Regions from separate parts of the Stappia sp. G46H5W genome, predicted to be linked through region 1. Evidence: riboswitches for the same ligand, from Rfam matches in the RefSeq annotation. Region 1 holds a riboswitch; each other region holds the start of a gene.
What was found. A riboswitch is a leader RNA that binds a small molecule or an ion and turns the genes downstream of it on or off. The one in region 1 is predicted to bind cobalamin.

Region 1 (9,538 bases):
CGGCTGCCGCGCGTCCTGCTCGGCGCGCTGATCGGCGCGGCGCTGGCGGTTTCGGGCGCGGTGATGCAGGGCTTGTTCCGCAACCCGCTCGCCGATCCCGGTATCGTCGGCGTGTCGGCCGGCGCAGGGCTGGGCGCGGCATCGATGATCGTGCTCGGCACCACGACGCTCGCGCCGGTGGTTGCCGTGCTCGGCATCTACGCGCTGCCGCTGGCGGCCTTTCTCGGCGGTCTCGTCACCACCTTCGTGCTCTACCGGATCGGCACGCGCGGCGGCATGACCTCCATCGCGACGATGCTGCTGGCGGGCATCGCGCTGGCGGCGCTGGCGGGGGCTGCCACGGGCCTTCTGGTCTTCGTCGCCGACGACCAGCAGCTGCGCGATCTCAACTTCTGGGGGCTCGGCTCGCTGGCCGGCGCCAACTGGGAAAAGATCCTGGCGGCGGGGCCGATCATCGCCGTGGTGCTGATCGGCGTGCCGTTCCTGGCAAGCGGGCTCAACGCCCTGGTGCTGGGCGAGGCAGCGGCCGGGCATCTGGGCATTCGCGTGCAGCGGCTGAAGCGGGTCGCCATCGTCGCGGTGGCGGCGGCGACCGGTGCCTCGGTCGCGGTCAGCGGCGGCATCGGCTTCGTCGGCATCGTCGTGCCGCATCTGTTGCGGCTGACCATCGGCCCGGACCACCGCTTCCTGCTGCCGGCCTGCGCCCTGCTCGGCGGCAGCCTCCTGATCCTCGCCGACACGGTGAGCCGCACCATCGTCGCCCCGGCGGAGCTGCCCATCGGCATTCTCACCGCGCTCGCCGGCGCGCCGTTCTTCCTGTGGATCCTGCTGCGGCGGAAAGGGCTGATCACCTCATGACCACGCCTGCGAACGACACTCTCGAGATCGAGGCGCTGCACGTGTCGCTGGGCGGCACGCCCATCGTCCGCGATGTCTCCTTCGCGGCCAAGGCCGGCCAGGTGACGGTGATCGTCGGGCCGAACGGCTCGGGCAAGAGCACGACGCTGAAGGCGGTGACCGGCGAGCTGCCCCATACCGGACGGGTGCGGCTCAACGGCGTTGAGGTCGACGACCTGCCGCCGGAGGCGCTGGCGGGCCTGCGCGCGGTGCTGCCGCAGCATGCCAGCCTGACCTTTCCGCTGACCGTCGCCGAAGTGGTACGGCTCGGCATCCGCCGCGGCGTGCTCCCTGCCGGCTCGCCGCACCGACGCATCGCCGAGGCGCTGGAGCGGGTCGATCTCGACGGTTTCGCCGCGCGCGAGTATCACTCGCTGTCGGGTGGCGAGCAGCAGCGGGTGCAGCTCGCCCGAGTGCTGTGCCAGGTGTGGGAGCCGTGCCCGGACGGGGTGCCGCGCTGGCTGTTCCTCGACGAGCCGATCTCCAGCCTCGATATCCGCCATCAGATCCTGATCATGGATGTTGCGGCCGACTATGCGCGGGCCGGCGGCGGCGTCGTCGCGGTGCTGCACGACCTCAACCTGACGGCGCTCTATGCCGACCATATCCTGGTGATGAAAAGCGGCCGGCTGCTGTCGCAGGGAACGCCGAAGCAAGTGATCACCGACCGGCTGGTGTCGGAGGCGTTCGACCACCCGTTGCGGGTGTCGGCGGTGCCGGCGGGCGAGATTCCCTTCATCCTGCCGCAGGCGGCGGGACCGGCCGCGGCGGTGCGCTGAGGCCCCGCCTCAGGCAGCAGCCAGACAGTCGTGCCTGTCTCAGGCAGCAGCCAGACAGTCTTGCCTGTCTTAGGCAGCAGCCAGACAGGTTGCGCAGGTACCGCGCAGTTCCACCGTCGACTTGCGCACGACGAACCCGTCCTTGCCGGCAAGATCGCGCAGGTGGTGGGCAAGATGCGCGTCGTTGAGCTCGCGGACCTGTCCGCAGGTCTCGCAGATGGCGAAGGCGGCGGTCTCGTGGCCCTCGCAGTCGGGATGGCGGCAGGCGACGAAGGCGTTGAGGCTTTCCAGCCGGTGCACGGCGCCCATTTCCACCAGCTTGTCGAGCGCGCGATAGACCTGCGGCGGAGCGCGGAAGCCCTCCTCGCGCAGCTGGTCGAGAATGGTATAGGCGCTCAAGGGCGCGCCGGCGCGCTCCAGCGCCGACAGGACGAGCGTCTGGTTGCGGGTCAGGCCGGACAGGGTTTCTCCGCTCATCGACTGGTCCTCATCACTTGGCTTCCCCCGGGGGCGAGCCCTTTTCATCCCGGCCGAACAGCTTCGGCAGCTTCTCGGCGAAGGGCGACAGGCTGGCGAGAAACAGCACCAGCGCCGCAACGACGATGGACGGCCCAGACGGCGTATCCCACTCCAGCGAGGCGAACAAGCCGCCGACCACCGCAATAGCCCCGACAAGGGCCGCGATGACGGCCATCTGCTCCGGCCCGCCGGACAGGCGGCGCGCGGTGGCCGCCGGAATGATCAGCATCGCCGTGATCAGCAGAACGCCGACGATCTTCATCGAGATGGCGATGACGGTCGCCAGCAGGATCATGAATATCAGGTTGGCCCGGTCGGGGCGCAAGCCCTCTGCCTCGGCCAGCTCGCGGCTGATCGTCGCCGCAAAGAGCGGCGTCCAGATCGTCACCAGCACGGCCAGCACCGCGGCGCCGCCGACATAGACGGCGAGAATGTCGAACTTCGAAACGGCGAGAATGTCGCCGAAGAGGAAGCCCATCAGGTCGATGCGCACCCAGCTCATGAAGGCGAGCGCGACGAGGCCGAGCGCTAGCGAGGAATGGGCGAGCAGGCCGAGCAACGCATCGGACGACAGCGAAGCCCGCCGCTGCAGGCCGAGCAGCGCCAGCGAGACCATCACCGAAACAGTGAAGACCGACAGCGTGATGTTGACCTGCATCAGGAAGGCGAGCGCCACGCCGAGGAGCGCGGCATGCGAAAGCGTGTCGCCGAAATAGGCGAGCCGCCGCCACACGACGAAGCAGCCGAGCGGCCCGGCAACGAGGGCGACGCCGACGCCGGCGATCAGGGCGCGCAGGAAAAAGTCGTCAAGCATGGCGCCCTCCGGCCGGGAATGCGGCAGCGCCCCCTGCCCCGTGATCATGGTCGTGATCATGATCGTGGTGGTGATGATCGTGGTCGTGGTCGTGATCGTGATGGTGGTGACCGTCGTCCGGATGGCAATGCGTGGTGATGCTGCCGTCGGCATGCAGCACCCGCCCGTCCTCCAGATGGGTGTGGTCGTGATTGTGCTCGTAGACGGCGAGCGTCGCATCGGCGCGAGCGCCGAACAACTGCTTGTAGGCCTCGCTGGAGGCGACCGCCGTCGGCGCGCCCTGGCAGCAGACATGGCCGTTGAGGCAGACGACATGGTCGGTCGCCGCCATCACCACATGCAGGTCGTGCGAGATCAGCAGGATGCCGCAGCCGATGTCGTCGCGGATGCGGCGGATGAGATCGTAAAGGGCGACCTCGCCGGAAAAGTCGACGCCCTGCACCGGCTCGTCGAGGACGAGAAGGTCGGGCTTGCGGGCCATGGCGCGGGCCAGCAGCGCGCGCTGGAATTCTCCGCCGGAGAGATTGCGCATCTCGGCGCGGCCTAGATGCGGAATGCCGGTCGCCTCCAGCACGCGGTCGGTCTCGCGCGAGGAAATGCGGCCGGTGAGCGAGAGGAACCGCTCGACGGTGAGCGGCAGCGTCCAGTCGATGCTGAGCTTCTGCGGCACATAGCCGACGGCAAGGCCGGGGCAGCGCTCCGCCTTGCCCTCGCTCGGCGTGACGATGCCAAGCGCGGTCTTGGCCGTGGTGGATTTGCCCGAGCCGTTCGGCCCGATCAAGGTGACGATCTCGCCCCGGCGCACGGCAAGATCGACGCCGCGCACGAGCCAGCGCCCGTCGCGGTACACGCCGGCACCTGTGAGGCGGACGAGATCCTCGCCGGCGGGCCTCGTTGTGGTCGTCAACATGAAGCTGGATCCTGATTCACGCAGCCATCCTCCAACGCCCCCGCGCGGTGGGCAAGTCCGCCCTGTATCGCAATGCGGGAGATTTTTCGGCAGAGGTCCAACAGGGGGCTTGCCCGCCTGTATCTCACACGTTATAGCGTAACGCAACAATGTAATCTTATAACATGTCAGCCGATACGGAGACGATCATGACGCTTGCCCGCACACTGCTGCTGTCCGCCTCGCTGCTGGTTGCGACGAGTGCCGCAGGGCATGCCGCACCAAAGGTGGTGGCCTCGATCAAGCCGGTCCATTCGCTCGTGGCCTCGGTGATGCAGGGCATCGGCGAACCGCAGCTGATCATCGAGGGCGCCGGATCGCCGCACACCTACAGCCTGCGCCCCTCGCAGGCGCGGGCGCTGCAGGATGCCGACCTGATCTTCTGGATCGGCCACGAGCTGGAAGCCTTCCTGGAAAAGCCGGTCGAGACCATCGGCACCGGCGCGAAGTCGGTCGAGCTAATCGATGCGCACGGCCTCGTCAAGCTCCCCTTCCGCGAGGGCGGCGCGTTCGAGGCGCATGATCATGGGGACCATGGGGGCGAACATGGGCATGCCGACCATGACGAGGACAAGCACGACGACCATGCCGGCCACGATCATGACGAGAAGCACGAGACGGCCGAGGCGCATGGTCACGACCATGGAGACGCTGACGGCCACGGGCACGCGCACGGAGCCTTCGACGCGCATATCTGGCTCGACCCGGAAAACGCCAAGGCCATGGTGAACGAGATCGCCGAGGCCCTGTCGGAAGCCGACCCGGACAACGCCGCCGCCTATGAGGCCAATGCGGCAAAGACCGTCGAGCGCATCGAGACGATGCGCGCCGACATCGACGCCCGCCTGACGCCGCTGCGCGGCAAGGGCTTCATCGTCTTCCACGACGGCTACCAGTATTTCGAGAAGCGTTTCGACGTGACCGCCTCGGGCTCGATCACCGTCAGCCCGGAAGTGATGCCGGGTGCGGAGCGGGTCGCAGAGATCAAGGCCCGCATCGGCGAGCTGGGCGCGACCTGCGTCTTCGCCGAGCCGCAGTTCGAACCGAAGCTGATCCAGGTGGTGACCGAGGGCACCGCTGCCCGCTCGGGCGTTCTCGATCCGCTGGGCGCGGAACTCGCCGACGGGCCGGACCTCTATTTCGGCCTGATCGACGGACTGGCCAGCTCGATGGAACAGTGCCTTGGCGGCAACGGCTGAGGCGGGAGCGCATCGCTATCTTCCACGGCTGTCACGCCTGCGCAGGCAGGCATCCAGTATCCGCCGGGATGGGCAGGTTTGCGCAAGCAGTTCCCCAGCCTCGACGAGGGGCGCTCGCGGCGACGTCACGGCTCGGGCCGCACGTCCTGGGGTTACTGGATCCCGGTCTTCGGCTGCGCCGAAACAGGGACGACAGGCGGGGCGTGGGCGCGCGTCGGCGTGTCCTCGCCGCCGCTCTGGCAACCAACAGGCCCCGGCGCGCGCTTCGCGTGGCCGGGGGAACGGCCGAGAGATTAAATAATCGTGGCGGTTCCGGCCGCCTTTCTTTCGGTCAAACATTGTTATGTGATAACATCATAGCTCAGGAGCTTTCGCGATGGACAATCGCCTGCCCGTTACTGTGCTGTCCGGCTTTCTCGGCGCCGGCAAGACCACCCTGCTCAACCACATCCTCAACAATCGCGAGGGGCTGCGGGTCGCCGTCATCGTCAACGACATGAGCGAGGTGAACATCGACGCCAGCCTGGTGCGCGAGGGTGGCGGCAACGTCTCGCGAACCCAGGAGCGGCTGGTGGAGATGACCAATGGCTGCATCTGCTGCACGCTGCGCGAGGATCTGTTGCGCGAGGTGCAGGCGCTGGCCCGGGAGGGCCGCTTCGACCATCTGGTGATCGAATCCACCGGCATTTCCGAGCCGCTGCCGGTCGCCTCGACCTTCGAATTCCGCGACGAGAACGGCGAGAGCCTGAGCGATGTGGCGCGGCTCGATTCGATGGTGACGGTCGTGGACGCGGCAAATCTGCTGAAGGACTACGGCTCCACCGACTTCCTGACCGAGCGGGGAGAATCGCTCGGCGAGGACGACGAGCGCACCCTGGTCGATCTGCTCGTCGACCAGATCGAGTTTGCCGATACGATCATCCTCAACAAGGTGAGCGATGCCCGGCCGCTGGATCTCGAAGCCGCGCGCCAGATCGTGCGCGCCCTCAACCCGGATGCGGTGATCATGGAGACCGACCGCTCTGCGGTTCCCTTGCGCGACGTGCTGGGCACCGGGCGCTTCGACTTCGACAAGGCGCACGAGCATCCGCTGTGGTTCAAGGAGCTGAACGGCTTTGCCGACCATGTGCCGGAAACGGAGGAATACGGCATCCGCTCCTTCGTCTACCGGGCGCGCCGCCCCTTCGCCCCGCGCGCGCTGAGCCGCTTCGTCAACAAGAGCTGGCCGGGCGTGATCCGCGCCAAGGGCTTCTTCTGGCTGGCGACGCGGCCGCGTTTCGTCGGCGAGATCAGCCAGGCCGGCGCCTTCGTTACCACCGAAAAGCGCGGGCTGTGGTGGTCGGCGGTGCCGCGCCAACACTGGCCCGAGTCGCCCGAATGGCAGCGGGCGATGGAGCCCTACCTGCATCCCGTGTGGGGCGACCGGCGGCAGGAAATCGTCTTCATCGGCACGAGCGGCATGGACGAGGCGGCGATCCGCGCCGAACTCGACGCGGCGCTGGTCGCCGATACGGGCTTTCATCCGGAGCGCTGGACCGGGCTCGACGACCCCTTCCCCGCCTGGGGCAGCGCCGCGGCGTGAGACGGCGGCGATGGCTTTGGGCGATTGGTCTTGATGCGGTCCCCGTCATCTGCCAGTTTGGCGGCGATGGTTGCCGACGGCCGAACCGCCAGAGGCATGAAAAGGGAACACGGTGAGGCGTACCCATCAGGGGCCGAGACCGTGGCTGCCCCCGCAACTGTAAGCGGCCGGGGCCGACGTCCTTTACCGGACGAATGGCCCAGGTCCAGCCGCACGATGCCACTGCCCGAAGCCGGGCGGGAAGGCGCGGCCGGACCGGACCCGCGAGCCAGGAGACCTGCCATCTCCCGCAACGACGACCGGACGGGGTGTTCCGGGAAGGTAGCCATGACACGCAACGAGTCCATCTTCCGCCCATCCAGGGCCTTTATCCGCAGCTTGCCGAACCTTGCGGGCGAACGCGCGGGGCATCGCCATGGCGCATGACCTGGCGCTCGGCGAACGCCGCATGGACGCAGCTCCCGATACGCGCCGGCACCGCATCACCGTGTGCACCACCTGCCGCGATCCGCAAACGCGCGAACAGCCGGGCAAGGACCTGATCGAGGCCCTGAGCGCCGCACTTGCCGAGGGCGGCCTGGCGCATGTGAGCGTGGCGGGTGCGGCCTGCATGGCCGGCTGCTCGCACCCCTGCACGGTCGCCTATCAGGCCGACGGCAAGGCGAGCTATCTGTTCGGCGACATCGAGCCGGAACGCGACGTGGAGACGCTGGTCGCCTTCGCCCGGCAATATGGCGAACTCGAAGACGGCTGGTGCTCCTCGCTGCAGCGCCCCGACGGGCTGAAGGGCAAGACGCTGGCGCGCATGCCCGCCCTGCCCGCTTTCGACCCCGGATCGCCGGGCCGGGAGAACGGCGCATGAGCCATCACAGCGGAACCCCGGTGGTGCTGGAGCTGCGCGAGGTCGCCTACCGGCCGCGCGGCGCGGACGCGCTCCTCTCCGACCTGACGCTGCATGTGCATGACGGCGAGATCCTCGTCATTGCCGGGCCGAACGGCGCGGGCAAGTCGACACTGATCCGGCTGATCGCCGGGCTGAGCGAGCCGACCGGCGGCGAGATGCTGCTCGGCGGCAGGCCGTATCGCAATGTGCCGATCACCGAGCGCGCCCGCGTCATCGCCTATGTCGGCCAGAGCGAGGAGAGCGACGACCGGCTGACCGTCTCGCAATATGTCTCCCTCGGCCAGCTGCCGCATCACCGCACCGGCGGACGCGAGGCGAGCGCCAGGGCAACGCAGGAGGCGCTGACGCTGGCCGACCTGACGCGCTTTTCCGACCGGCGCATGAGCGAGATTTCCGGCGGCGAGCGCCAGCGGGCGAAGATCGCCCGCGCCATCTGCCAGCGCCCGCGCATCCTGGTCCTGGACGAACCGACGAACCATCTCGATCCGCTGGCGCGCGGCGAGCTGCTCAGCCTCGTCTCGGGCCTCGGCATCACAGTGGTCGCGGCCTTGCACGACCTGACCCTGATCGAGGCCTTCGCCAGCCATGTGGCGCTGATCCAGGGCGGCCGGCTGGTCGCGCACGGCCATCCGGTCGAGGTGCTGTCGAGCGAGCGGGTGCGCGCGGTCTTCAGCGTCGACATGCACCGGATGCAGCATCCGGTGGAGGCCCGCCAGATCAGCGTGCTGGACATCCCCATCGAGGGGCGGTTCGGCACCGGCATTGCCGGCGAGCTTTCAGGGTCAGAGCTTTCAGGACCCGAGCGTCCCGCGCCCGGCGCGCCGCATCTGCGTGCGGTGGCGACGCGCGGCTGAGCCGCGCCCTCGCCTTTTCCCAGCGTTCCACGGTTTTTCATCCTCACGAGGAGTCTGTCCCCCATGAAGAAGTCCGGCCTCAAGCGCCTTTCCCTGTTCACCGCTGCGATGGCCCTTGCCGCACCGGCCCTCGCCTTTCCCGTCACCGTCGACAATTGCGGGACGCCGCTGACCTTCGAGGCTGCGCCCGAGCGCATCGTGGTGCAGGACATCAACATGAGCGAGATGGCCTTCGCGCTCGGCCTGCAAGACCGGATGGTCGGCGTCAGCGGCATCAGCGGCTGGTACAAGACCAGCGAGGAGTTCGAGCGCAAGCGCGGCGACATCCCCGAGATCGCGCCGAAATATCCGACGCTGGAAAATCTCGTCGCGGCCGATCCGGACCTGTTCTTCGCCGGCTGGTACTACGGCATGAAGCCGGGCGGCGACGTCACCCCGGACACGCTGGCGCCGCACGGCATCAAGACGCTGATCCTCACCGAGAGCTGCATCCATCTGGACAAGGCGCGACCCGCCGCCTCGCTCGACCTGCTCTATGGCGACATGCTGCGGCTGGGCACCATCTTCGGCAAGGAGGCCGAGGCCCAGGCGCTGGTCGACGGCTGGAAGGCACGGATGGCGGAGCTGACCGAGCGCATCGGCGAGAACCGCGAGCTGAAGGTGTTCCTCTACGATTCCGGCGAGGACAAGCCGTTTACCGCAGGCCGCTTCGCCATGCCGACGGCGATGATCGAGGCGGCCGGCGGGCGCAACGTCACCGCCGACATGGAGACCAGCTGGGGCACCACCTCGTGGGAGGCGGTGGCGGCAGCCGACCCGCAGTTCATCATCCTGCTCGACTACCAGGACGGCGGCGGGGCGGACAAGCTGCGCGCCTTCCTGGAAGCCCATCCGGTGATGAGCCAGACCGAAGCTGTGAAGAACGCCCGCTATCTGCCTCTGCGCTATGAGGAACTGACGCCGGGACCGGCGAATGTCGAGGGCATCGAGCGGCTCGCCCGGGCCATGCATCCGGAGGCGTTCTGAGCCATGCGGCTGGCG
Region 2 (9,538 bases), 800 kb from region 1:
AGGCAGCGCTCCTTGCACACCTGCCGGACGCGCTGTTCCCGGCAGGCGCGACCGCCGGCTGGTGGCTCAAGGCGGTCCAGCTCGACCTCGAGGCCAAGGGCACCATCGCCCGCGCGCCGACCAAGCCGCTGCGCCTCTATCGGAGCGCGCCCGGCACCGCCTGACAGGCCCGGTAGCCCGGCGGCTTCAGTGGCCCGGGCGTTCCTCGTCCACCTCGCCTGGCTCCTCCAGCCGGTCGAAGCGCTGGCGCAGCCGCTCGATGCGGCGGGCAAGGTTCGGCCGGCCGACCGCCTCCGCCTGCCGGCCGAGCTGGCGCAGCGCGATGCGCAGGCCCGTGCGGGTCAGCCGGCTGTCCGGCTCGGCGAGCGCGTCTTCCATCCCCTCTTCCAGCGCGTCCAGCACCTTGTCCTTGATCGCCACATAGTCCGGCAGGCCATAGCGGCGCAGCAGCTCCTGGAACTCCTCGTGGCGGGCGGCGTCGAAGGCGATGTCCTCGCCCCGCGCGCCCGAAACCGCGCTTGCCGGATGCAGCATGGCGCAGGGCACCAGCCCTTGCGGGATCGGCGTGTTGGCCGAGTGCGTGCGCCCGGAGCGCAGCAGCTTGGGCAGCACATGGGTATGCGGCCCATCGGGCGAGACGCCGCCCGTGTCCGGCCCGCCGATCATCTGGTAGACCTCGACCCGCCCCAGCTTCGAGCGGGCGATGCGGTGCGGATGCGCCCGCAGGATCGCCGCCATCGCCGGGTTCTGCGGATCGGCCACCGAGCGGCCGGCATTCTCCCGCAGGATCGCCATCAGGTCGGGATCGCTGGTGCGGATGCAGAACTCGATCTGCGGCTGGGCCAGCCCCATGTCGAAGAGTACCGCATCCCGGTCCTCCTCGCGCAGGGCATCCACATCCGGCCCCAGCTCGCTCAGCACCGCCCTTTGCGTTACCGCGGCCTGCTCCTCGGGCAGGCACAGCGCCAGCCCCTGGCCCCAGCGGTTCGCACGCGGGCTCAGCGTCTCGAAGGCCACCGCCCTCGCCTCGTCCAGCGCCGACATGTCGAGGCGGATGCCACCCTTTTCGGTCACCCGGTACAGCTCCTGCGGCCGGTCGACCAGCAGCCGGTCGTCGGCCCGCTGGTGAAACTCGGCGATGGCGCCGAAGGAACCGATGCTCCAGCCCGCGCCCCGGTCGGCCAGCCGGTCGGCGAGGATATCGGCAAGGCTGGACGTGCTCGCTTCGGTCTCTGTCATGCCCGTCTCTGTCATTGTGCTGTCTCCCTGGAAATCAGGTCGCTCGGGACGACGGACGCCCGCCCCCCGATGTCGATATGTTCGGCGCGGATGCCGTAGACGCCGGCAAGACGCTCGGCGTCCAGCACCTCGCCCGGTGTCCCATCGGCGACGAGCCGCCCGCCGTCGAGCAGCAGCAGCCGGTCGCACCACCGGCTCGCCAGCGTCAGGTCGTGCAGCGACACGAAGACGGGACGCCCTTCCGCCACCAGCCCGGCCAGCACCTGCATCAGGGCGATCTGGTGCGCCGGGTCGAGGCCGTTCACCGGCTCGTCGGCAATGCAGGCATGCGGGGCCTGCGCCAGCATGCGCGCGATCAGCACCCTGGCCTGTTCGCCGCCCGACAGCGTGTCGAAGGGCCGGCGGGCAAAGCCGGCCACATCCATCCGCTCCATCGCCTCGCGGGCCTGGCGCAGGTCTTCGGCCGATGCCCCACCAAAGCCGCCGCGATGCGGCAGGCGGCCCAGCAGCACCACCTCGATACAGTCCATCGGCCAGTGGACCGTCCGCTCCTGCGGCATGTAGGCGATCAGCCGGGCCCGTTCGCTTGCCGGCATCGCGGCAAGCTCGCAGCCCCCCCAGCGGATGCTGCCCGCGTGGGGCTGCAATCCGGTCATCGCCCGCATCAGCGTCGACTTGCCGGCCCCGTTTGGGCCGATCACACCGACAAGCTGCGGCCGGTCGCAGGAGAAGGAGATCCCCCGCAAGGTCTCGCGCGTGCCCCGGCGCACGGTCACGCTCTCGCAGTCGAGACGGATCATGACGTCCTCCGGCGCAGGCTGATCAGCAGCCAGAGGAAGAACGGCGCGCCGAGAATGGCGGTGACGACGCCGAGCTTCAGGTCCCGGTCCGGCATCACCAGGCGCACCGCGATATCGGCGGCCAGCAGGAAGGCCGCCCCGCCCAGCGCGCTGGCCGGCAGCAGGCGCGAGGGCCGGTGGCCGACGAGCGGGCGGAGCAGATGCGGCACGATCAGCCCGACGAAACCGATGGCGCCGCTCACCGCCGTCGCCCCGCCGACGCCGATGGCGGTTCCCACCACCGCCAGCACCCGGGTGCGGTCGAGATTGACGCCAAGGCTGCGGGCGACATCGGGCCCCAGCGCCAGCGCGTCCAGCGCCCGCCCCGTCAGCGCCAGCATGACGCCGCCAACCGCGATGAAGGGCAGTGCCAGCCCGGCATGGACGAGGCTGCGGTCGGTCAGCGAACCCAGCATCCAGAAGACGATTTCCAGCGCCGCAAAGGGGCTCGGCGCCAGGTTCAGCGCCAGCGAGGTCAGCGCGCCTGCGAGCGAGGACAGCGCGACGCCGGCCAGGATGATGACGAGAATGTCGCCCGAGCGCCCCACCAGCATCTGCACCAGGGTCACCGCGATCAGCGCCCCGGCCAGCGCGCAGAGCGGCAACGCATAGGGGTGCAATGCCGTCAGCCCGGCATAGATGGCGATCACCGCGCCGAGCGAAGCGGTGGCGGAAATGCCCAGCAGGCCCGGCTCGGCCAGCGGATTGCGCAGGAAGCCCTGCAGCACCGCCCCCGACAGGCCGAGGATCGCGCCGATGGCCGCGCCCAGCAGCGCGCGCGGCAGACGGATCTCGACGAGGATCACCGCCTCCGCGCTGTTCGTGTCGTTGAAGGCTGTGACGAGCGTCAGCGGATCAATCCACACCTGCCCCAGCCCGAGCGAGGCGAGGAACAGCAGCGCGGCCAGCAGGCCAAGGCCGGCCAGCAACAGCGGGTAGCGCCGGTCCGCGGTCATCGGTTCGCCTCCGGCCGCAGTGAGGTCCCGCCGCCGGCCTCGGCGCGCAATCGTGCCACCGCCTCCAGTGTCAGCGGCGTGCCGCAGATCCAGTAGCGGCTGTCGGCGGAAAGCCGCCGCTCGCTGCCGAAGCGCGCGTCGAGCGCCGGATGGCGCAGGATCTCGGTCGCGCGCGAAGGATCGGCGAGCGAGCGCTCCCACAGCAGCACATAGTCCGGATCGGCCAGCACCAACGCTTCCAGCGGCAGCCGCGTCGTCCCGGTGATCTCGAGTTCCTCGCCGAGATGGCGCAGGCCCGCCGCGCCGACAATCTCGTTTTCCAGCGTGCCGCCGCCGGTGGTGAAGCTGTTGGCGCCGAAGGAGCCGAGCACCGGTGCATGCCCCTCCGGCGGCGCGGCGGCAAGGGCGGCGGCCTCTGCGTCGAAGGCGGCGATCAGCCGCGCGGCCTGCGCCTCGCGCCCGAGCAGTTCGCCCATCCGGCGGACGTTCTGCCGAATGTCGGCAAAGCCGTTCGCCGGGGCGAATTCCTCCACCCGGCGGCCGAGCCGCCGCAACATGTTGACCGTCGCCCGCCGCGTGTAGGTGCCCGAAATCACCAGATCCGGGTCGAGGCGGAAGATCTCCTCCGCCAGCCCGTGATTGATCGTCAGCCCGGCCGTCTGCGCGCTCATCAACGAGACGTCGGGCCGGGCCGCCAGGTAGGAGACCGAGATGAGCTGGCCGGGCGCGGCCACCAGCATGGCGATCTGGTCGGTGCACAGGTTCATCGACACCACCCGCCGGGGCGTCTCGCCCGTGGCGGACGCGGTGGCGACGGTGCCCGGACCCGACAGCGCCAGCAGGGCGGCGAGGACAATCCCCGCCGCCCCGCCCCTGGCGTCAGAAGCTCGCCTTGATGCCCGCATAGGCGGTCAGTCCTTGTGAGTTGTAGCTGTAGACTTCCTGGTACTGCTGATCGAGCAGGTTCTCCACCCGCCCATAGACCGTGAAATTGTCAGAAACCCTGTAGTCGGCACCGACATTCACAAGGAAATACTCGGACAGCGTCACCCGGGTCTGCGGCGTTGCGCTGATGAACTCGTTGTCCTTCATCCGGCCGTTGAAGATCGTGTCGAGGAAGAGGTTTCCCCGCCCTTCGTGGAAGGCATAGACGAGGCTGAGCGAGCCGGAGTGCTTGGGCCGGCGCACCTCCTGCAGGCCCGTCGGCTCGGTCGCATCCAGATAGGTGTAGGTGCCCTTGGCGTAGAGGTCGGCCAGCAGTTCCACGCCGAGCGACACCTCGATGCCCTGGCGCCTGCTGATCCCGTCCATGTTGGCCGGCGAGGAGCCGGCGCCCGCCACCCAGGGCGTCCAGATCTCGTCTTCCAGCCGCTCGTTGAAATAGGTCACGTCGGCGACCGCTCGCCCGCCCCAGAACCTTTGCTCGATGCCGATGTCCCAGGCGAAGTTCTTTTCCGGCCGCAGGTTCGGATTTCCGGTGAAGGTCGCCGGAATGAAGCCGAACTGCTCGAAAAAGGTCGGGTTGGTGATGCCCGTGCCGATGGAGGCGTGGAAGCGCGTACCGGTCTCGTGCAGCTGATAGGCGGCGCTGGCGCTGTAGGTCAGCGTGTCCTTGAACTGGTCGTTGCGGTCGTAACGCAGGCCTGCGCTGAAGAACAGGGCGTCGAGGAACGCGCCGCGATACTCGGCGACATAGCTGGTCAGGTCGCGCTGCTTGCCGGGAACCTGCGAGGGATCGTAGGCGGGAAAGGCGTTCTTGTAGTGCTCGCGCTCCCACTCGATGGCGCCGGTCAGGCTGTGTTCGGCGTCGAGGAAGTCCGGCGTCGTCGCCGTCACCGTCGCCTGATAGCTGAGGTGCAGGCGGCGGTCGTCGTTGCCGTTCAGGCTGCCGGAGTTGAAGCCGCGCCGCTCCAGTCCGGAGTATTCGGCGCGCGCCTTCTGCACCAGCCGGTCGTCGAATAGCGACCAGGACAGGCCGACGCCGGAGTAGAACTCCTTCGTCGCGTTGTATCCGGGCGTGTCGATGACAAGGCCTTCCGTCGGGGTCGGCGGCCAGGAGGAGTCCTGGTCGTCCGTGTCCGACTTGCGGTCGACATAGCGGGCGCTGAGATCGAGGCTCAAGGCCTCGGTGATGTCCCAGTTGAAACGGCCGTTCAGCGTCGCGTTGCGGTCGCCGTCCTTCTCCGAGCCGAACTGGGAGATGTTGAAGCCCTCGTTCTGCCGCCAGGCGCCGGAGACCGCGATGTCGAACCTCTCGCCGCCGCCGCGCACGCCCAGATGGCCGGCCACCGTCTTGTCGGTGCCCGTTTCTGTGCGCCCGGTGATTTCCAGGTCGTTGTGGATACCGCCCTTGGTGGTGATGGCGATGACGCCGGAGCTGGCGTTGGAGCCGTAGATGGCGCTTTGCGGGCCGCGCAGCACCTCGATCCGCTCGATGTCGGCGACCTGCAACCCGCCGAAGTCGAATTCGCCGCTGGAGGTGGCCGCCACCTCGACGCCGTCGATCAGCACCAGCACATGGTTGGCTTCCGAGCCGCGGATGCGGATCTGGGTCATGCCGCCATTGCCGCCGGTGCGCGACACCGCCAGGCCCGGCACCTTGCGCAGGGCATCGGCGACATAGCGCTGCTGCGTCGTCTCCAGCTCCTCGCCCGTGATCACCGTGTGAGCACGGCCCACCGCTTCGGCGGCGACCGGCGTGCGCCCGGCCGAGACGACGACCCGGCGCAGCTGCGTCGGCTCCTCGTATCCCCCTTGCGCGTCGAAGCCTTGCGCCTCGAAATCCTGGGCTCGGGCACTTCCCGGCGCCAGCACCATCGCGGCCCCCAATCCGGCCCCCAGCACAGCGGCCACCGGCCCGGCGCGCAAGGCGCCACGCGAAATCGAATTCATCCAGACACACCCCTGACGTGCGCCGAAACGCCCCTCGGCGTCCCGTCGCGATACGGCACGAGCCAGCGGACGCGACCGCGCAACCCCGCGCGAAGACGCAAGGCGGCGGCCTGCGGACGCAGGCGGTTTTCGGGTGTCACCTCAACGGAAAGCCGCGCCTCGACACACCCCGTATCGAAGGTCGGGTGACCGACAGGGGCAGGTCTCCTGGCTCACGGGTCATCGCGGACATTCACCTTCCCAACCCTGCCTTTGGCGGCGGGGTCAGTGGCCTTCGAGCGTCCACTCTCCGTTCACAGTTGCGGGGGCAGCCACGGTTTCGGTCCCTGTTGGGTACGCCTCACCGTGTTCCCTTTTCATCCGGACATGTCCGGAACCTCTGTCGCCGTAAAAGAGAGCGGTTTCGCGCGCCGGAGTCAATCATCTGTCGATGCCCTGTTCGCAGGCACAACCAGACGCTGCGTCAGGACGCCTGCCGGCCCGCTCCCGGCTGCCGCGCAGGCCGGCATGGCAACCCGGGGGCTGCGCGAATCCGGCCCCTCGCAGGGTTCTGCGCGCCTGCTTGCCGCGTCCGGGAAAGCCGTGACTTGACTTTCGCCCCGCAAGCACCGACCTTCTTGGAATGTACACGACCGCTCCGCGCCTGCTTTCCATTTTCAGGGTGTGCCCCATCGCGGGACACTGACCCCCGGCTCGGTCGCGTCGCGCCCCGGCCGCGGGGCATAGGCCGGCTCGTCCCCTAGCGGGCAGACAGCAGGCCACCAAGGCGGCGAACAACTTCCCACAACAGATCATGACCGCCCGACGCGCGCTCACGTGCGTCGGCGGCCTTACAACATTGCAAGGATGCCGAGAATGGCTCCAGCCATCCAGAAGAAGCGCAAGCCCGCCATCACCTTGACCCGCTCGGACCACGAGCGGCTGTCCGGGCTTGCCGATTCCATTTCCTCCCGCAATCCCGCTGTCGCGGATCAGCTGGCGAGCGAGCTCGACCGCGCCCGCGTCGTCGACGACCGGCGCATTTCCGCCGACGTCGTTCGCATGGGATCGCGGCTGCGCTTCACCACCGATGCCGGCGAGGACCGCACCGTGACGCTGGTCTTCCCGGGCGATGCCAACATTGCCGAGGGCAAGATTTCCGTCCTCACCCCGATCGGCGCCGCCCTGATCGGCCTGTCTGCCGGCCAGTCCATCGACTGGACCTCGCTGGACGGGCGCACCCACCGGCTGACCGTGGAGAGCGTCGAGTTCCCCGCCGTGGCCGAGGCCGAGGCCCGTCCGGCATGACCACCACCGGAACCGGGGCAAGCACCGAGCCGAAGCCGCGCGACCGGCTGGCGATTTTCGGAGGGTGTCTCATCGCAGGATCCTGACCCCTGTGCCGCGACCGAAAGCGGCCAGGGGGACTCCGATCCGTTTCACCTTTGCCGCTCCACGGACGGAGCGCTGGAGACCTGCGATGTCCATCGACACCTGCATCCTGACCACCAAGGACTTCACCATTCTCGAGGTGATGCGCGACCGCCGCCGCGGTCACGAGGACCCTCTCGCACCGATCCTCAAGCGCAAGCTCGAGGCGGCGACCATCGTCTTCCGCGAGGACGTGCCGGAGACGGTCGCCACCTTGAGCAGCCGCGTCACCTACAGCGTCGACGGGCGCACGCCCGACACGCGGGTGATCTCGCACGACCACCTGTCCATGCCGATGGGCATGTTCCTGCCGATCACCACCCGGCGGGGGCTGGCCCTGCTCGGCCTGTCCGAAGGCGAGGAATTCGTGCTTCAGGACGGGGCCGGGCGGCAGGAACGCATCCTGCTGCAGAAGGTGCATTTCCAGCCGGAAGCCGCGCGGCGCAGCGGCGGCGGCAGCACCGGAGAGACCGGCGAGACGGCGGCACAGGCGATGCCGGAGCCGGCGCGCCGCCGGCCCTTGCTGAAACTGGTGCATGGCGCCTTGGCAGGCGCAGACCGCCCCCGGGCAGGCGGATATAACGGACCTGAGGATCCCGGCCCCTCGGCCGCCTGAGGTCCGCGCAAGGGACAAGAGAGAGGACACCCACCCATGCTCGACTACATGGTGCTGGCGACGGCAGCCTTCGCCGCCGGCATGCTCAACACGATCGCGGGGGGCGGCACGTTCCTGACCTTCCCCGCGCTCGTCTATACCGGGGTGCCGGTGGTGACGGCCAACGCGACCAGCGCGGTCGCGGTGTTTCCCGGCTATCTCGGCGGCGTCGCCGGCTTTCGCAAGGAGATCGCCGCCCTCGACCCGCGCCTGCTGATCCGCGTCGTCATCGCCACCGCGTTCGGCGGCTTCCTCGGCTCGCTTCTGCTGCTTGTCTCCACCAACGAGGCCTTCTCGGCCGTCGTTCCCTTCCTGCTGCTTGCCGCCACCCTCGCCTTCGCCTTCGGCGAGCGGCTGCAGGGCTGGGCGCGCCGCCGCCGCGCCTCCTCCGGCGGGCTGTTCGCCACCACACTGGTTGCGATCTACGGCGGCTATTTCAACGGCGGCCTCGGCATCGTGCTGCTGGCGCTGTTCTCGCTGTGGGGCATGCGCGACCTCAACGCCATGAACGGGCTCAAGAACGCCCTCTCCTTCGTCCTTTCCGCCATTTCGGTCGCGACCTTCGCCGCGGCCGGTCTCGTCAGCTGGCCGCAGGCCATCCTGATGATGGTCGCCGCCACCATCGGCGGCTATGCCGGCGCACCGGTGGCCAAGGCCCTGCCGCGACAGGCGGTGCGGGCCATCGTCATCGTCGTCGGCACGGTGATGAGTATCGTCTTCTTCTGGCGCCTCTTCTCCTGAGGGTGCCGCAACATCGGGCAGTCAAGTCATGAAGGTTCTGGTTCTCGGCGGCGGCGTCATCGGCGTTACGACCGCCTGGTATCTCGCCCGCGCCGGTCACGAGGTCGAGGTGATCGACCGGCGCGAGGCAGCGGGCATGGAAACGAGCTTCGCCAATGCCGGCCAGGTCTCGCCCGGCTATTCCGCCCCCTGGGCGGGGCCCGGCGTGCCGCTCAAGGCGCTCGGCTGGCTGACCATGCGGCACGGCCCGCTGGTGGTGCGGCCCAAGGCCGACCCCGCCATGTGGGGCTGGATGCTGAAGATGCTGCGCAACTGCACCTCGGCGCGCTACGCGGTGAACAAGGCGCGCATGGTGCCGATCGCCGAGTACAGCCGCGACCTTTTGCGCGCCCTGCGCGCGGAAACCGGCATCGCCTATGACGGGCGCAGCCTCGGCACGCTGCAGCTGTTCCGCTCGGTGAAGCAGCTCGACGGCGTCGCCAAGGATGTCGACGTGCTGCGCCAGTTCGACGTGCCCTGCGAGGTGCTCGACCGCGAAGGCTGCATCGCCGCAGAACCCGCGCTCGCCCACGCCAAGGCCGATTTCGCCGGCGGCCTGCGCCTGCCGGACGACGAGACCGGCGATTGCCAGATGTTCACCACCCGCCTGGCCGAGATGGCGGCGGAGCTCGGCGTGCGCTTTTCCTTCGGCACGGAGTTCGTCGGCTTCACGCGCGAGGGCAACGAGATCACCGAGGTCCTGACCTCGAAGGGAACCCGCAAGGCCGACGCCTATGTGCTGGCGCTTGCCGCCCATTCGCCGGCCG
Region 3 (9,538 bases), 270 kb from region 1:
AGGCGGGCCTGTTCCACACCGCATTCCTGCTGCCGACGCGCGCAGACCTTGGCCGCTGGCTCGCCTTTGCTGCCGCGCGCGGCCTGCGCCTGCAGGGCGCGTCCGACCACAAGGTGAGCGAGGCGATCTATCTCGCCGATCCGGAAGGCAACGGCATCGAGATCTACGCCGACCGCGCCCCGTCCAGATGGACGGATGCGTCGGGCGCCATCGTCATGTCGACGGATCCGCTGGATGCGCCTTCGCTGCTCGACGCCGCCGAAGGGACGCAGTGGCAGGGTGCGCCGGCCGGCACCATCGTCGGCCATGTGCACCTGCAGGTCGGGGCGACCGACAAGGCCGATGGCTTCTATGCCGGGCTGCTCGGCTTCGACATCGCCGCGCGCTATCCCGGCGCGAGCTTCTACGGTTCGGGCGGTTATCACCATCAGCTGGCCGGCAACATCTGGAACAGCCGGGGCGCGGGACCGCGAAAGGACGGATGCACCGGGTTGGCCGAGCTGGAGATCGTCCTGCGCGACGCCGGCAGGATCGGTGCGATCTCCGATGCGGCCCGCAAGGCCGGGCTGGAACTTGCCGGGGAGGGGAGCGAGGGCCTCGTTATTGCCGATCCCTGGGCAACGCGCCTGCGCCTGACCGCGGCTTGAGGGCAGGGCGCCGGTCAGGGTCGCTCAGGCCTTGGCTTCCGCGGCCTCCAGCTCTTCCAGAAGCGCGCGCAATAACCCGGCCAGAGCCTCGCGCTCGGCCGGGGCGAGGCTTGTGAGAAACCGCGCCTCGTTCGCCATGTCCGCCCGGAACGCCTCTTCCGCGAGCGAGATGCCGGCCGGTGTCAGCACGACCTCGACACTTCGCCCGTCGCTCGCCGATTTCTCGCGCGCGACCAGCCCCGCCTTCTCCAGCCTTCCGAGCCGATGCGTCAGCCCGCCGGAGGAGATCATCAGCGTCGAATAAAGGTCCGTCGGCGTGAGCCGGTAGGGAGGCCCTGACCGGCGCAGGGTGGAGATCACGTCGAACTCGCCCCGGTCGAGGCCGAAGCCTGAGAAGGTTTTCTCGATGCTGGCACCGGCCAGCAGCGTCAGCCGCCGCGCGCGGCCGAGGATCGCCATCGGCTCGGTGTCGAGATCCGGCAGTTCCCGCGCCCACTGCGCCCTCAGCCTGTCGACATGATCCGCCATGGCAGTCTCCGCTCCAGTTCCCGGTCCCTGCCGCTGCTCGAAGGCAGCTTCGAGTTCGGTCTCTCGATATCAAGATATTTATCTTGACGCAAAGACAAATCTCCAGAAGTATCTTCGCGTCAAGATAAATGCAGGAGGGATTGCCATGACAGCCAGTGCTCACGCCTCGGCCAAAGAGGCCGGGCGGCCCGATATCTCCGTCCGCCGCCACCGCCCGCCGGCTCCGGGCGAAAGCCCGACGGTCCGGTTCGAGGGCAAGGACTACGGCGCGCCGGTGTCCATGTTCGCCACCGACAGTGCGCCGGGAACCGGATCGCAGTTGCATGTCCACCCCTATCGCGAGACCTGGGTGGTGCGGAAAGGCGAGGCGGAGTTCCTGGTCGGCGACGAGCGGCTGCGCGCCTCTGCCGGGGATATCGTCGTTGCGCCGGCCGATGTGCCGCATCGCTATCTCAACGTGGGTACGGATCAGCTGGAGCTGGTCTGCATTCACCCGTCCGACACGATCCGCCAGCGGGATCTTTAGGCAAGGAAGCCAGCTATGTCGTTGTCCGGAAAAACGCCGCCGGTGAAGGGGCCGGCCTCCTACTTCCCCTCCATCGAGAAGACCTACGGCCGGCCCATCGCCGAATGGAAGGCCCTGATCCGTTCGCAGTCCGGTCTCAAGCACATGGAACTGGTGGCCTGGCTGAAGCAAACCCACGGGCTCGGCCATGGTCATGCCAACGCGCTGGTTGCCCATACGCTCGCCGAGGATAAATGAGGGGGAACTTGGCCAGCCCGCGATGCGTTGGCTTGGCAAGAGGGGCTCGCCCCCGAGCACAATGGTTCGTGAACGTTCGAGGCAAAGCTGATGGATTCGTCGACCCTGCCGGCTCTTCTGGGGTTTCTGGCAGCCTGTTTTCTCGCCGCCCTGACCGGGGCGCTGTTCCGCCCCGGCGAATGGTACGAACGCCTTAAGAAGCCGTCCTGGCGCCCGCCCAACAAGCTGTTCGCCCCGGTGTGGACGATGCTCTACGTGATGATCGCGGTGTCCGGCTGGCTGGTCTGGCGCGAGGCGGGCTTTGCAGGCGCGGCCCTGCCGCTCACCGTCTACGGCATTCAGCTGGCGCTCAACGGCGTGTGGACGCCGCTGTTCTTCGGCCTGCACCGCCCGGACCTCGGCATGATCGACATCGTGCTGGTGTGGCTGTCGATTCTCGCGACGATTCTACTGTTCTGGCCGGTGCACATGTTCGCGGCGCTGCTGCTCGTGCCGTATCTCGCCTGGGTCACCTTCGCCGCCGCGCTGAACTTCTCGATCTGGCAGCTGAACCGCGAGGGGTGAGGCAAACGCAAATTGCCGCGCGGCGCGTTGCGTCGTGCGGTGGCGGCAAGATCGGATATTTTTGAGGGAACTAAAAAGAGTGGCTCCCCGGGCCGGATTCGAACCAGCGACCAAGCGGTTAACAGCCGCTTGCTCTACCACTGAGCTACCGGGGATCACCAATCACGCGGGGCAGATGCACCGCGTCGGTGGCAGGCGTATAGCAAACTGCGCCGCCGCTTGCCAAGCCCTTTGTCGCAAAACTTTTCCACAGTCGGGGCGGGGCGCGGCTATCGGGGCTTTTTCGCGTGCGCCGGCAAATACTCCGCAAGGGAAGGCGTGCAAGGCCTTTCCGCCTCGCTGCTGGACGCGGGGCCCTTCGGCAGGCTATGAGTCGTCATCCTCCGGTCCTTTCTGACGGACGAAGTCCGATGAAAGGGGAAAGTCGGAATGCGGTGGGGGAGGACCCAAGTCGGGCTCCCGAATCCGCAGCTGCCCCCGCAACTGTGAGCGGCGAGTCTTCCTGCATGAACCACTGGGCCTTTTGGTCCGGGAAGGGCAGGACAAGGCGACGACCCGCGAGCCAGGAGACGAGCCGGATCATCCGGGCCCCCACGGGGCCCGGCCCGAAACGTCACGCGCCGTCGGGTGGACGGCAGGAGGCCAGAATGTTCCCGTTGAAGGGCGCCCGCCGCTTCAGCTCTCCCGGCATATCCAGCCGCGGGGAGACCTGCGCGTGAGCCATGCTCCCGCATCCGATCCCCTGCCTGCCCCGGCCCCTGTTGCGGCCCGCACCGTGCTGGTGACGGGCGGCGCACGCTCGGGCAAGAGCCTTTATGCCGAAGGGCTGGTGAGCGCAGCGCAGCGCGAGCGCATCTATGTCGCCACCTGCACACCCTTCGATGACGAGATGCGCCAGCGCGTCGACCGCCACCGCGACCAGCGGGGCGGCGGCTGGCGCACCATCGAGGAGCCGCGCGACCTTGCCGGCGTCATCGCCGCCGAAAGCACGGCGCAAAGCGCCATCCTCGTCGATTGCCTGACGCTGTGGCTCAGCAACCTGATTTTCGCCGAGGCCGATCCGGAAGCGGAAACGGCCCGGCTTGCCGAGGCGCTGCGCGCAGCGCCCGGTCCCGTCGTTCTCGTCACCAACGAGGTCGGATCGGGCATCGTTCCCGACAATGCGCTCGCCCGCCGCTTTCGCGACGAGCAGGGGCGCCTCAATCGCCGCATCGCGGAAGTCGCCGATGTCGCGGTGCTCGTCGCCGCCGGCCTGCCGCTCGTTCTCAAGCCGTCCCACCTTCAGCCGGAGATTCGCCTATGACCGCATCCACGCCCCGCACCGCCGGCAAGATCCCGGCCACCATCGTCACCGGCTTCCTGGGGGCCGGAAAGACGACGCTGCTCTCCAACCTCCTGCGCGAGGCGAAGGGCAAGCGCATCGCGCTCATCGTCAACGAATTCGGCGACATGGGCTTCGACGGCTCGCTGGTCGACGGCTGCGCCGATCCGGACTGCGCGGCGGAAGAGGTGGTGGAGCTGACCAACGGCTGCATCTGCTGCACCGTCGCCGACGACTTTCTCCCCACCATGGAAATGCTGATCGCCCGCGACGAGGCGCCGGACCACATCGTCATCGAGACATCGGGCCTTGCCCTGCCGCAGCCGCTGGTGCGCGCCTTCTCCTGGCCGAGCGTCAAGACCCGTGTGACGGTCGATGCGGTGGTGACGGTGGTGGACGTGGCGGCCGTCGCCGAAGGGCGCGTGACGGGCGATGAGGTGGCGCTGGCCGCGCAGCGCGCCGCCGACGAGGCGCTGGACCATGACAGCCCGGTGGAGGAACTGTTCGAGGACCAGCTCGTCTGCGCCGATCTCGTGGTGCTGAACAAGGCCGATCTCGTCGACGCGGCGACGCTGGAGCGCGTGCGCGCCGAAGTCGCCGGCCGCGTCCGCGCGGCGGTGGAGATCGTCGCGGCGGAAAAGGGCATGCTTGCCGCAGACGTGCTGCTCGGCCGTGCCAGCGCCGCGGAAGAGGACATGCACGGCCGCGAGAGCCATCACGAGCATCACCACCACGACGACCATGACCATGATCACGACGATCACGATCACGATCACGACCATGACCACGATCACCACCACCACCACCACCATCATCACGACCACGACGACTTCGTCAGCCATGTGGTCGAGCTCGCCCCGCTCGCCTCGCTGAAGGACCTGGAAGCGCGCGTTGCCGCCGCCATGGCGGTGCCGGGCGTCCTGCGCATCAAGGGAGCGGTCGGCATCGAGGGCAAGGCGGCACCTGCCATGGTGCAGGCGGTCGGCCCGCGCGTCGAAGCGTGGTTCGCGCGCGATGCACGCGGTCCCGGCCGCGTCGTGGTGATCGGCCTTGCCGGCTTCGACCTTGCCCGTGTCGAGGGCCTGCTCGCCAGCGCGCTCGCGGCCTGATCCGGACGACAGGCTAGGCGCAGGGCAGGAGACGGCATGCATATTCTCGCAGGACGCAGCGGACGCATCGACCAGGGCGACGAGGCGGTCGATCTCGGCCAGTCGCCGGCCGATGTCGTCGTGCTGTCGGCAGCCGATACGGAACTCGCCTCGCTCGCTGCCGTGGCGGCGGGCGGCGGGGCGGAGCAGCCGAGCCTGCGTCTTGCCAACCTGATGGCCCTGTCGCACCCCTATTCGGTCGACATGTATGCCGAGCAGACGGTGGCGGGCTCGCGGCTCGTCGTGCTGCGTCTGCTCGGCGGGGCGGAATACTGGCCCTATGGCGTCGAGCGGCTGACCGAGGCGGCGCGCGGCCACGGCCTGCACCTGGCGGTGATGCCGGGCGACGACCGCTGGGACGCGGACCTTGCCGCCCGCTCCACGCTGCCGGTCGACGAGGTGAGGCACCTGTGGCGCTACCTCGCCGAGGGCGGGGCGGAGAATCTCGGCAACTTCCTGCGCTACGCCGCGCATCTGCTGGATGGGGCGGAGGAGCCCGATCCCCCGCGCCCGCTGCCGCGCGCCGGCCTGCTGCTGCCCGGCCGGGCACGCCCGACGCTGGCCGAGCTGCGGGCGACCTGGGCCGATCCTGCCGCCCCCGTTGCGGCAATCGTCTTCTACAAGGCCTTGATGCAGAGCGCGGCGACCGCGCCGGTCGAGGCCCTGTGCGAGGCGCTGGCGGGCGAGGGCATCAACCCGCTGCCGATCTTCGTTTCCTCACTGAAGGAGGCCGAATCCGCCTCTGTCCTGGCCGCGCTCTTTGCCGACGCGCCGCCCGCCGTGGTGCTCAACGCCACCGCCTTCGCTGTGTCGAAGGCCGGCGAGGTGCACAGCGGAACGCCGCTCGACGCACCTGGCGTGCCCGTGCTGCAGGTGGTGTTCTCTTCGTCCTCGGAAGAGGGCTGGCGCGACGCCGACCAGGGCCTGTCGATCCGCGATCTCGCCATGCATGTGGTGATGCCGGAGGTGGACGGGCGCATTCTGACGCGCGCCGTGTCGTTCAAGGAGCAGGCGCCGCACGATCCGCTCACCCAGTCCGCGACCATGCGCTTCGTGCCGAAACCCGACCGGGTGGCCTTCGTCGCCGCCCAGGCCGCGCGGATCGCCCGTCTCGCCGCGACCCCGGCGGCGGAGCGTAAGGTGGCGCTGATCCTTGCCAACTATCCCAACAAGGACGGACGCCTTGCCAACGGCGTCGGCCTCGACACGCCGGCTTCCTGCGCCCGCCTGTTGCAGGCACTTGCCGCCGAGGGCTACCGCATCGACGGCGCGCCGCAGGGCTCTGCCGAGCTGATGGCGCGGATCAGCGACGGCCCGACCAACGACATCGCCGCCCGCCGCGTGCGCCTTGGCGGCGCTGAGCTGCCGCTCGCCGACTATGTCGCCGCCTTCGCCCGGCTGCCGCGGGCGGTGCGCGAGGCGGTCACCGCGCGCTGGGGGGAGCCGCAAGACGATCCGCATGTGGAGGAGGGGGCATTCCGCCTCGCCGTGACGCGCTTCGGCAATGCGGTTGTCGGCATTCAGCCGGCGCGCGGCTACAACATCGATCCCAAGGCGACCTATCACGACCCGGACCTGGTGCCGCCGCACCACTATTTCGCGTTCTACATCTGGCTGCGCGGGACATTCGGTGTCCACGCCGTGGTACACTTGGGCAAGCACGGAAATCTCGAATGGCTGCCGGGCAAGGCGCTGGCGCTGTCGGAAGACTGTTTCCCCGAAGCCGTGCTGGGGCCGCTGCCCAACATCTATCCCTTCATCGTCAACGATCCGGGCGAGGGGGCGCAGGCCAAGCGCCGCACCTCCGCCGTCATCGTCGATCATCTGACGCCGCCGCTGGCGCGGGCCGAAAGTCATGGCGTCGCCGCCGAGCTGGAAGTGCTGCTCGACGAGTATTACCTGGCGCAGGGCGTCGACCCGCGCCGGCTGAAGGTGCTGACCCGCGACATTCTCGAGGCGGCGGAGCGGCACGGCCTCGACCGCGACATCGGCCTGACCAGCGAGATGGACGAGGAGACGCGGCTTGCGCGGCTCGACGCGCATCTGTGCGACCTGAAAGAGCTGCAGATCCGCGACGGGCTGCATGTGCTGGGTGCCGCGCCGGAGGGCGATCTGCTGACCGCGCTTCTGGTGGCGCTGGTGCGGGTGCCGCGCGGCGAGGGGCCGGCGAATGAGGGCATCACCCGGGCGCTTGCCCGCGATCTCGGGCTGGAGGACTTCGACCCGCTCGCCTGCGCCTACGAACTGCCCTTCGACGGCCCGCGCCCGGTGCTGCTCGAAGAGGTGGCAAGCAGCCCCTGGCGCAGCTGCGGCGACACCGTGGAGCGGCTGGAACTGCTGGCAGCCCGGCTGGTGGAGACGGGGTCCGCACCGGACGGCTTTGACGCGACCGCCGCCGTGCTGGAGGAGATCGAGACCCGCATCCGCCCGGCCGTCACCGCCTCGGGCGAGGCGGAAACCGCCGGCGTTCTTGCCGGTCTTGCCGGGCGCTTCGTACCGCCGGGCCCGTCCGGCGCGCCAACGCGCGGGCGCCCCGACGTGCTGCCGACGGGCCGCAACTTCTACTCCGTCGATGTGCGCGCGGTGCCGACCGAAACCTCCTGGCGCATCGGCGCGGCCAGCGCCGAGCGGTTGGTCGAGCGGCATTTCCAGGACGAGGGCGAGTATCCGGCCGCTGTCGTGCTGACCTGCTGGGGCACGGCCAACATGCGCACCGGCGGCGACGACATCGCCCAGGCGCTGGCGCTGATCGGCGCCCGGCCGAAATGGGAGGCGGGCTCGGGCCGCGTCACCGGTTTCGACATCCTGTCGCTGGCCGAGCTCGGCCGGCCGCGCGTCGACGTCACGCTGCGCATTTCCGGCTTCTTCCGCGATGCCTTCCCGCATCAGGTCGACCTGTTCCAGTCGGCGGTTGCTGCTATCGCCAAGCTGGAGGAGCCGGAGGACGCCAATCCGCTCGCCGCGCGCGCCCGCAAGGAAGCCGCCCGGCTGGAGGCGGACGGCCTTGCCCCGGAAAAGGCCCGCCGGCAGGCGCTCTACCGGGTCTTCGGCTCGAAGCCCGGAGCCTATGGCGCCGGCCTGCAGGCGCTGATCGACGAGCGGATCTGGGATGCCCGCGCGGACTTTGCCGACGCGTTCCTCGCCTGGGGCTCCTACGCCTATGGTGGCGGGGCGAAGGGCGAGGGCGCCCGCGCCAGCCTGACCGCGCGCCTGTCGCAGGTCGACGCGGTGCTGCACAACCAGGACAACCGCGAGCACGACCTGCTCGACAGCGACGACTACTACCAGTTCGAGGGCGGGCTCGCCGCCACGGTGGAAACGCTGAAGGGCGCGGCGCCGAAGATCTATCACAACGACCATTCGCGCCCCGAGCGCCCGGTGATCCGCACCCTGTCGGAGGAGATCGGCCGGGTGGTGCGGGCGCGCGCCGCCAATCCGAAGTGGATCGCCGGCGTCATGCGCCACGGCTACAAGGGCGCCTTCGAGATCGCCGCGACGGTGGACTATCTCTTCGCCTTTTCCGCGACCACCAATGCGGTGGGCGACCATCACTTCGACCAGCTCTATGATGCCTATCTGGACGACGGCGAAGTCCGCGCCTTTCTGGAGACGGCCAATCCGAAGGCGCTGGAGGAAATCGAGGCGCGCTTCCGCGAGGCGGTCGAGCGCGATCTGTGGCGGCCGCGGCGCAATTCGGTGCGCGCTGCCTTGAACATCGAAAGCCCGCTGGGGGAAACCCGGCCGGGGCAGGAAAGGGAGACGACCTCGTGAGCGACAAGAAGGCCGAGATGAGCGAAGAGGAGCTCAACGCCCGCCATGCCGAGAAGATGCGCAAGAAGAAGGCCGCGCGCGACAAGATCATGGCGACCAAGACCATCGAGAAGGGGCTCCTGATCGTCCATACCGGCAAGGGCAAGGGCAAGTCGACGGCCGGCTTCGGCATGGTGTTCCGCTCGCTCGGCCATGGCCACAAGGTCGCCGTCGTGCAGTTCGTCAAGGGCCGCATCGAGACCGGCGAGCGCATGGCGCTGGAACGCTTCTCCGACCTCGTCACCATCAAGCGCATGGGCGAGGGCTTCACCTGGGAGACCCAGGACCGCCAGCGCGACATCGATGCCGCCCGAGCCGCCTGGGAAGCGGCCAAGGACCTGATCCGCTCGCGCGAGCATCGCCTCGTCCTGTGCGACGAGCTGAACATCGTGCTGCGCTACGACTACCTGCCGATCGAGGAAGTCGTCACCTTCCTGCGCGACGAGAAGCCGGAGGATGTGCATGTCGTCGTCACCGGCCGCAACGCCAAGGACGAACTGATCGAGATCGCCGACCTCGTCACCGAGATGGAGCAGGTCAAGCACCCGTTCCGCTCCGGCGTGAAGCCGCAGGAGGGGATCGAGTTCTGATGGCGGCAGCCCGCCGCATCCCCGCAGTGATGATCCAGGGCACCGGCTCGAATGTCGGCAAGAGTCTCGTCGTGGCGGGGCTCTGCCGGCTGTTCGCCGACCGGGGGCTGAAGGTGCGGCCGTTCAAGCCGCAGAACATGTCGAACAACGCGGCCGTGACCAGTGAC

Region 2: another riboswitch for cobalamin. It lies ahead of ACVJ6E_RS03290 (TonB-dependent receptor domain-containing protein); the one in region 1 lies ahead of ACVJ6E_RS00120 (DUF1636 family protein).
Region 3: another riboswitch for cobalamin. It lies ahead of cobU (bifunctional adenosylcobinamide kinase/adenosylcobinamide-phosphate guanylyltransferase); the one in region 1 lies ahead of ACVJ6E_RS00120 (DUF1636 family protein).

What each region holds. Positions count from the first base shown of each region.
Region 1 covers NZ_JBZFLL010000001.1:17,346-26,883, forward strand. The annotation lists gene ACVJ6E_RS00080 (FecCD family ABC transporter permease) at 1-858, shown strand, start outside; gene ACVJ6E_RS00085 (heme ABC transporter ATP-binding protein) at 855-1,676, shown strand; gene ACVJ6E_RS00090 (pentapeptide repeat-containing protein) at 1,633-1,773, opposite strand; gene ACVJ6E_RS00095 (Fur family transcriptional regulator) at 1,746-2,153, opposite strand; gene ACVJ6E_RS00100 (metal ABC transporter permease) at 2,167-3,009, opposite strand; gene ACVJ6E_RS00105 (metal ABC transporter ATP-binding protein) at 3,002-3,919, opposite strand; gene znuA (zinc ABC transporter substrate-binding protein ZnuA) at 4,108-5,157, shown strand; gene zigA (zinc metallochaperone GTPase ZigA) at 5,534-6,739, shown strand; cobalamin riboswitch at 6,790-7,038, shown strand; gene ACVJ6E_RS00120 (DUF1636 family protein) at 7,155-7,601, shown strand; gene ACVJ6E_RS00125 (ABC transporter ATP-binding protein) at 7,598-8,497, shown strand; gene ACVJ6E_RS00130 (ABC transporter substrate-binding protein) at 8,561-9,523, shown strand; gene ACVJ6E_RS00135 (FecCD family ABC transporter permease) at 9,527-9,538, shown strand, end outside.
Region 2 covers NZ_JBZFLL010000001.1:815,717-825,254, forward strand. The annotation lists gene ACVJ6E_RS03265 (DUF6958 family protein) at 1-164, shown strand, start outside; gene ACVJ6E_RS03270 (DUF6925 family protein) at 187-1,239, opposite strand; gene ACVJ6E_RS03275 (ABC transporter ATP-binding protein) at 1,251-2,039, opposite strand; gene ACVJ6E_RS03280 (iron ABC transporter permease) at 2,036-3,034, opposite strand; gene ACVJ6E_RS03285 (ABC transporter substrate-binding protein) at 3,031-3,939, opposite strand; gene ACVJ6E_RS03290 (TonB-dependent receptor domain-containing protein) at 3,914-5,926, opposite strand; cobalamin riboswitch at 6,107-6,322, opposite strand; gene rnk (nucleoside diphosphate kinase regulator) at 6,782-7,213, shown strand; gene ACVJ6E_RS03300 (GreA/GreB family elongation factor) at 7,386-7,952, shown strand; gene ACVJ6E_RS03305 (sulfite exporter TauE/SafE family protein) at 7,989-8,732, shown strand; gene ACVJ6E_RS03310 (D-amino acid dehydrogenase) at 8,761-9,538, shown strand, end outside.
Region 3 covers NZ_JBZFLL010000001.1:285,218-294,755, reverse strand. The annotation lists gene ACVJ6E_RS01110 (VOC family protein) at 1-647, shown strand, start outside; gene ACVJ6E_RS01105 (MarR family transcriptional regulator) at 672-1,175, opposite strand; gene ACVJ6E_RS01100 (cupin domain-containing protein) at 1,321-1,701, shown strand; gene ACVJ6E_RS01095 (DUF4287 domain-containing protein) at 1,717-1,938, shown strand; gene ACVJ6E_RS01090 (TspO/MBR family protein) at 2,029-2,502, shown strand; tRNA gene ACVJ6E_RS01085 (tRNA-Asn) at 2,583-2,657, opposite strand; cobalamin riboswitch at 2,870-3,095, shown strand; gene cobU (bifunctional adenosylcobinamide kinase/adenosylcobinamide-phosphate guanylyltransferase) at 3,218-3,805, shown strand; gene cobW (cobalamin biosynthesis protein CobW) at 3,802-4,932, shown strand; gene cobN (cobaltochelatase subunit CobN) at 4,969-8,742, shown strand; gene cobO (cob(I)yrinic acid a,c-diamide adenosyltransferase) at 8,760-9,371, shown strand; gene ACVJ6E_RS01060 (cobyric acid synthase) at 9,371-9,538, shown strand, end outside.